Desulfopila inferna: one gene and its partner. The protein of the gene in region 2 binds, or shares a complex with, the protein of the main gene of each other region. Links are inferred from orthologs where the notes say so. Each region holds a gene or a part of one and is shown on either strand. Other genes may lie near its edges.

Region 1 (3,684 bases), on a different replicon or contig from region 2:
GGTTCGAAAATACGAAAAGACAATCATAAACATTAGCAGAACTAGATGGAACTAATCAAGCACAATCTTGACAATTACCGCCGGGGTTAGCATTATATGTTCCGAACAATGAGTAATAAATGGTTGTGCTTTTGATTATTTCACTCCACGAAACATCAATGCAGACAGAACCCGACTTGGAATGTAAATGATTGCCCTGAATGACCTCAATAAGATACGTAATCTCCTCGCAGAAGCCAAGGTAATAGCAATTGTCGGTCTTTCGCCCAAGGAAGAGCGACCCAGCAACATGGTGGCACGCTACCTTATTGATGCCGGCTATACCATCCTTCCGGTAAACCCCGGGCATGACCGGATCCTGGGGCTACCCTGCTTTCCTTCTCTTCTCTCTATCGAAGACAATGTTGACATCGTCGATATATTTCGCAAATCTGAAGATGTTGGACCTATTGTGCAGCAGGCTATCCAAATCGACTGTAAGGTTATCTGGATGCAGCTGGGAATCAGCAACCATGCTGCTGCCGAGATAGCCTGGCAACACGGCAAAGAGGTCGTCATGGATCGCTGCATCAAGGTTGATCACGCCAATCTGCTTGCCCCAAAACACTAATTTTTTCGTTCTTCAGATAATGGAACCGCAAACATTAAGTATCCGCGGAGCGCGGATGCATAACCTGAAAAATATAGATGTCGACCTGCCCAGAAACCGCCTGATCGTCTTCACCGGCCTGTCCGGTTCAGGAAAATCAACCCTTGCCTTTGATACACTCTATGCAGAGGGGCAGAGAAGATATGTTGAGTCACTCTCCACTTATGCCAGACAGTTTCTCGGCCAGATGGATAAGCCGGATGTAGATTCACTGGAAGGTCTTTCTCCTGCTGTTTCCATCGAGCAGAAGACCACCAGTAAAAATCCGCGCTCCACTGTGGGGACGGTAACCGAAATCTATGATCATTTCCGTCTGCTTTTTGCCCGCTGCGGGCATCCGACCTGTCCGGAATGCGGCGAGGAGATTCGATCTCAGTCAATAGAGGATATGGTTAACACGATCATGTCCTATTCGGAAGGCACGAAAATCCTCCTTCTTGCACCGATGGTATCTGATCGTAAGGGCCGGCACGAACAGCTTCTGGCCCGAATCCGCAAAGAGGGTTTTGTGCGGATCCGCATAAACGGCGATGTCATGCACGCCGATGATGTCGATCAGCTGGGCAAAAACAAGCGCCACACCATAGAAATCGTAATCGACCGCCTGGTGGTCAAACCATCCATTCGCCGCCGGCTGAGTGATTCTATCGCCACGGCGGTTTCACTTACCGAAGGTTTTCTCCTTGTTGCCTTTACCGATACGGAAAAAGAACAGCTTTTCAGTGAACACGCCGCCTGTCATAAATGCGGAATCTCCATGCCTAAGCTGACGACTCAGCTTTTTTCCTTCAACAATCCCCAGGGCGCCTGTGCAGAATGCGGCGGGTTGGGGGTCAAGCAGTTTCTATCGCCTGCCCTGGTCGTCCCCGACACCGATAAAAGCATCCTCGACGGAGCCATTGCACCATGGGGCTGGCGCAATGAATCGACCTATACCGGTCAGATGCTGGCGGCGGTGGCACAACACTATAATTTTTCCCTAAAAACCCCATTTAAAAAACTTACCGCCAAACAGCAGGATATCTTGCTCTACGGTTCCGGTAATGAAGAGATTCACTTTCACTACCAGAAAGGCAGCAGGATAATGACCTCGGAGCGCACTTTCGAAGGTGTCATTCCGCAGCTGGACAGAAGGTTTCATGAAACCCAGTCTCCCATGATACGGGATGAACTCACCAAGTTCATGAATGAACAGACCTGCCCCTCCTGCAAAGGCTCCCGTCTCAAAGATGAAGCCCTGGCCGTGAAAATCGGTAAATGGAATATTTATGAATTAACTCAGCTCTCCATCAAAATGCTGTTTAGTGAAATTCCGACTCTCCCCTTTAGTGAGGTTGAAAGAAAAATCGGTGAGCCCATTCTCAAGGAAATTGTAGACAGATTATCGTTTTTGGAGGACGTCGGCTTAGGATACCTCTCTCTGGATCGGCGTTCGGGTACCCTTTCCGGTGGAGAGGCTCAAAGAATCAGACTGGCCTCGCAGATTGGCTCTCGGCTTGCCGGCGTTCTCTATATCCTGGATGAACCGAGTATCGGTCTGCATCAGAGGGATAATCAGAAACTCATCAATACGCTGCTGGAATTGCGCGATCTGGGAAACACCGTCATCGTGGTCGAACACGATACGGATACAATCCTGGCCGCCGACCATGTTCTGGATATGGGGCCCGGCGCCGGTGTGCATGGCGGCGACATCGTCTATAATGGCAAAATCCAGGGACTGCTTGAGAGTGAAACCTCGATAACCGGTGCCTATCTCTCCGGCCGGCAAGCCATCACCATCCCCTCAAAGAGGAAGACCGTCAGGAAGGGGAAAAAATTCAACCTTGATATCAAGAATGCCACCGCGAATAACCTGCAAAACGTGAATCTATCCATCCCGCTGGGTGTATTCACTTGCGTTACCGGCGTTTCGGGTTCAGGAAAAAGTTCACTGGTACTTGAAACTCTGTATAACCTTGCCAGGGAGGGTTTTCGACAGAAGCGTTCTTCTATCGAAATTGATGGAACCTCACTCACTGGGCTGGCGGCGATAGACAAAATTATAGATATCGACCAGAGTCCTATCGGCAGAACTCCCCGCTCGAATCCCGCTACCTATACAGGAGTATTTACGCCAATTCGGGACCTGTTTACCCGTCTACCTGAATCCAGAGCCCGCGGATATAAACCCGGCAGGTTCAGCTTCAATCTCAAGGGTGGCCGCTGCGAAGCCTGTGAAGGTGAGGGTTTACTCAAGATCGCCATGCATTTTCTGCCCGATATTTATGTGGTCTGTGATACCTGCAACGGCAAGAGATATAACCAGGAAACCCTGGAGATCCGTTACCGTGAAAAGAATATTCATGAAATACTCTCCATGACGGTTGAAGAAGCACTCCATTTTTTTGAAAATATTCCCCCTGTAAAAAATAAGCTGCAGACACTGTATGATGTGGGGTTATCCTATATCACCTTAGGGCAATCCTCAGTAACTCTCTCCGGTGGTGAAGCCCAGCGGGTCAAGCTTGCCCGCGAATTATCCACGCGCAGTACGGGGCAGTCTCTTTATATCCTCGATGAGCCGACCACAGGACTTCATCCGGCAGATATTCAGCATCTCCTGCGGGTGCTCGACCGGCTGGTTTCCCGGGGCAACAGCGTCGTGGTCATCGAACATAACCTTGATGTTATAAAAACGGCAGACTGGATAATCGACATCGGCCCGGAAGGGGGAGACGGCGGTGGGAAAGTGGTGGCCAAGGGCACACCGGAACAGGTTTGCGATGTTGCATCATCGTTTACCGGACAATATCTGCATAAAATATTGTCCGCTGACCATAAGAATTAGAATACTGAACCGCAAAAATGAATGTGCTCATCGCTTATCATGTGAAATCTCGTATTAGGCGAAGTATCTGAAGCGGTTTTGGCAGTACATGCGGTACGGCGAATCGCCGTTTCAGGTCCATCATGGCAATATTTACGCCTTGTTGTCTTACCCGGACTGCTGCATAAAGTGAAGCTAATTCCTTGCAGTGTCGCGGCAATGCGTT
Region 2 (4,387 bases):
GGTCCACTGCAGGGTGCTCTCAACGCTGCGATATCTGGCGAGCAGGGACTCTTCCGCCTCCGCTGAGGAAAGGCCGTGCTTGCGGGCAAAAACCTGGGGCACATGTTTTTCCCAGAAATAATCATCGAAATATTTATCCAGAAGCGTGCCGTCCAAATCGAGCAGGACCGTGTCAATGGCGTCCCAGGGATAAGGTGTATCCAGTGCGGAGTATGAGGCTGATTTATTCATGAGTGAGCTGTTGTAGTTCTGTGAGCAGGTTGTGGCATGTTTTGAAGATATCGTCTTCTCCAGTTTTTGCCGTGGACGCGATAAGCCTGCCGTCCGGCAGCAGTCTCGAAGGTGATTTTTTTTCCTTGGCCGCGCGCTTCTCAATATACCTCAATAAAGCCTGAGGCTGCAAGGGAGTGTCTTGCAGAAATGACAGCACCAGACTGTCCTTGCCTTTCTCCAGTTTTCCGACCCGGAGGAAACACAGAGATTTTTTCAAGGCCATGATGGCAAAGAGATGGTCGGTCTCCTGCGGCAGCCTGCCGTATCGGTCGGTCAACTCATCTTTGAGGTCTTCGAATTGCTCATCCGTTTGATGTGCAAGAGCCGAAATGCGGCGATAGGCAATGTAGCGCTGGCCGATATCGGGGATGTAGCTCTCAGGGATATAGGCAGACACCTGCAGGTTAATTTCGGGATCGATATCATCCTGTCGTTGACTTTCATCGCCGAGTTCTGTCCTGGTTTTGAGATCGGCCACTGTTCTCTGCAGCAGATCAAGATAGAGGTCATAGCCGATGGCGGCTATATGGCCGCTTTGAGACACTCCCAGAAGATTGCCGCCGCCACGGATCTGCAGATCGCTCATGGCAAGTTTGAAGCCGCCGCCCAGTTCATTGTAATCCATCAGTGATCGTAATCTCTCTTTGGAATCACGCGAAAGTGCGTCAACGGAGGGGACCAGGAGATAGGCAAAGGACTGACGTGCAGAGCGGCCGACTCTGCCGCGCAGCTGGTATATTTCGGCAAGACCCAACATGTCGGCACGATTGATGATGATAGTGTTTGCTGTGGGAATATCGAGACCGGATTCAATGATGGTGGTGCTGACCAGAACATCGATCTCCTTGTTGACGAACTGCACCATGATCTGTTCCAGCTCCTTGCCGGCCATCTGACCATGGGCCACGGCAAGGCGTGCCCCGGGTACGAGTTTCTGGATTTTAGCGGCCATCTTCTGGATCGATTTAACCCTGTTATGGACGAAAAAGGTCTGCCCCTCTCTACGCATCTCTTTTGAGATAGCCTCTTTAATTACCAGATCATCAAAGCGCGCCACAAAAGTCTTGATGGGTTGGCGGTGCTCGGGTGGAGAAGAGATGACCGAGAGGTCCCGAATACCCAGGAGCGACATCTGTAACGTTCTGGGAATTGGCGTGGCGGTCAGGGTGAGTATGTCCACCTCGGATTTGATCTTTTTGATTTTTTCCTTATGACTAACCCCGAATCGATGTTCTTCATCGACAATGAGAAGACCAAGGTTTCTATATTTAACATCCTTGGAGAGAAGACGGTGGGTGCCGATGATGATATCTATTTTTCCCTCGGCGAGATCTTTGAGTATTTTTCGCTGTTGGGCCGATGTTCGGAAACGATTGATACAATCGATGGCCACGGGAAAACCCTGCAGTCGTTCCCGGAATGTATGCAGATGCTGCTCGGAGAGCACCGTGGTCGGCACCAGTACGGCGACCTGGAAGCCATCCTCGACTACCTTGAAGGCGCCGCGGATGGCTACTTCGGTTTTGCCGTAGCCCACATCTCCGCATACCAGCCTGTCCATGGGCCTATCCGAGGTTAGATCGCCTATCAGTTCGGAGATGGCGCGATCCTGGCCTGAAGTTTCATCATAAGGAAATGACTCTTCAAGTTCATGGTAGAGTTCGCCGGGTGGAGAGAAACGTTTGCCCTCTCTCAACTCCCTGGTGGCATATATATCGAGCAGTTCCTGGGCGACCTTCCAGACCTCTTCCTTGATTTTGGACTTGGTCGTTTTCCAGGCCTGGGTACCGAGTTTGTCGATACGCGGTTTTCTGTCGGAAAGCCCCTCGTATTTGCTGACCAGGTTCATGCGATCAACGGGGAGGTAGAGTCTGTCCCCATCCCGATATTCTATCAGCATGAAGTCGTTTTTGGTGCCCTGATATTCCATGGTGACCAGGTCGACATAAACCCCGAGTCCATGGTCGCGGTGAACAACGATATCACCATGATTGAGCTCGGCAAAGTTCAGGACATCAGTAGTCTTGGGCCGTTTTTTGGCCTTGGTACCCAGCCGCAGCTCGCCGAAAAGCTCACTCTCGGAAAGGAGGTGGATATGCTTGTCGGGTAGACTGAAGCCGCGCTGCAGGGGATGATCACAGATCAGCAGGCGATCATTCACCTCGATAGTATCAAGCTGCAGGGGAGGACTGATTTTTTCGATGTCATAACCACGCTTGCTCAGCAGTTCGGCAAGATTTTTGGTGTGTCTGGTTGATCGGCAGCAGATGACAATTCGGTCCCGTTGCTCCTGCCATTCATGAAGCTGATCTGTCAGAGGGGCAAGCAGTCCCCGTTGACGCCGCTGCAGTTCGATATCCTGCTTCAAGAGGCGATGATTGACGGTGGTCTGGCGAATGTGCCGGGGAGAATCCTCCTGAAAGTCTGAAATATATACTTTTTTGAAGGACTGCAGACGGTCGTCGATGCCATTGCTGTCAAGGAAAAGCTGTTCAGGCGGCAGGGCCGGTTGTCCACTGCTTTCAGCTTCACGAAAATTGGAGAGGATGCGTTCATGGACGAGTTCGGCATTATGTCTGCAGGCTCCGGGGTCAACAACAACAACGGTGGAGTCCTGGGGGAGAAAGTCAAAGACGGTGTCGGTACTCCGATCGCTCTCCCGGTAAAACAGGGGCAGGAAAAATTCCGCACCGGCAAAGCGACCAATGCTCTTTAACCTCTCAAAGAGGGATTCCGCCTGTTCCTCATCCCAGGAGCGGTTCTCCCCTTCCTCACGGAAACTCTTGAAAATTGCGGGAGAGCAGTGGGACCTGCGGCTTTCATAGAGAATATCGCTTACCGGCAGAAGAATGGCTTCACTGAGCTCTTCCTGCGATCTCTGGCTGTAAATATCAAAAGAACGCAATGATTCTATTGTGTCGCCGAAAAAGTCAAGCCGCAAGGGACCTATGTGAAATTCTCCGGTTTCCTGAAGGAATGGTGGTGGAAAAATATCTATAATGCCACCCCGGATCGAAAAATCGCCAACGCCGCGGACCAATGCGGCCTGCTCATAGCCAGAGCTGATCAACAGAGCAATCAGATCCTGTTGATCGACATCTTCTCCCGTCATGATAAGTTCCGCCCTGTCGGTAAGGATGTGACGGGGAAGAACTCTGCGCATCAATGCCTCGATAGAGGTGACAACCAGTGATGGGGCGCGGTTTTCCTGAAGGGAGAAAAGGGTGGAGAGACGGGCTGCGGTTGTTCTTTGGTCCGGGGAGATCGGGGTGTAAGGTGGAATTTCATATCCCGGATAGGTTAGTACCTCTACCGAGGAAAAAAGCCGCAGGTCTTCCTCAAGCAGCGGAACACTATGTTCGTCCGGAACAATGCAGCAGCAGGTTGTGCCTTGGGCAAGTTGTGAGCTGAACCAGGCATGGCTGCTGCCTCGCAGACCGGAGAGAAAAAATTCTTTCTCAGTTGACTGCCTGATGGAGGTTACAAAATCTGTTGACATGAAACACGCGCGGTTGCCGAATAAGCAGCCGCTTTAACTTTGATTGTTAATGAGGAGAAGTGGGAAGTGAAAGACCTCGCTTGCCATTGTTCCTGAAATTCAATTCTCCAAAGTAACGAGGACCGAATTAAGTATATGCATGCCGATGCATTTCATCAAGCGCCTCTCTTTTCGCTCCGGATGGTCAATTGAATGTATTTTCCTGGTCGGTTCTAACCCCGCTGAGCATGATAAATGCCATGGTTATGGGAGTCCAAGTCACAGTTTTAAAGAAAATATCCATTCTTATGGCTGTCCCGAGGCACTAAAAAACGCCGCCTATGGAAAAGTCCCAGACCGAATCATCTTCATCGGGCTCGGGATCAAGATTGTAGCCCCATTCGAGCCGGAGCGGCCCCATCGGGGAAAACCACCTGATCCCTACACCGACGGATTTCTTGTAGCTGTCAAACCCCCAGTCCTCATCATCATTGAGGACATTGCCCATATCGTAGAAGAGTACGCCGGTGATGCCCTGTTCGGCAAGCAGAGGGAAGATATACTCAAAATTGGTAAACCACATTTTATCACCGCCGATACGGTCCCCGGTTTCAGGATCTATAGGGCTTACCTTGC

The links.
Region 1: the proteins of mfd (region 2) and uvrA are in contact, whole or in part, in a crystal structure (PDB 4DFC), measured with the Escherichia coli proteins. The link is inferred for Desulfopila inferna from one-to-one orthologs.

What each region holds. Positions count from the first base shown.
Region 1 is NZ_JAFFQE010000008.1:204,312-207,995, forward strand. The notes cover bases 316-3,679. They hold uvrA (excinuclease ABC subunit UvrA), read left to right. Parts: upstream 316-629; coding sequence 630-3,479; downstream 3,480-3,679. Other genes in these bases: JWG88_RS18380 (CoA-binding protein), read left to right, coding at 316-610. In the rest of the region: more of JWG88_RS18380, read left to right, coding at 188-315. UniProt on the Escherichia coli protein: The UvrABC repair system catalyzes the recognition and processing of DNA lesions. UvrA is an ATPase and a DNA-binding protein. A damage recognition complex composed of 2 UvrA and 2 UvrB subunits scans DNA for abnormalities.
Region 2 is NZ_JAFFQE010000004.1:318,100-322,486, forward strand. Bases 24-4,090 are described here. They hold mfd (transcription-repair coupling factor), read right to left. Parts: upstream 3,773-4,090; coding sequence 224-3,772; downstream 24-223. Other genes in these bases: JWG88_RS12340 (HAD-IA family hydrolase), read right to left, coding at 24-231; bamA (outer membrane protein assembly factor BamA), read right to left, coding at 4,077-4,090. Also shown: more of JWG88_RS12340, read right to left, coding at 1-23; more of bamA, read right to left, coding at 4,091-4,387. UniProt on the Escherichia coli protein: Couples transcription and DNA repair by recognizing RNA polymerase (RNAP) stalled at DNA lesions. Mediates ATP-dependent release of RNAP and its truncated transcript from the DNA, and recruitment of nucleotide excision repair machinery to the damaged site.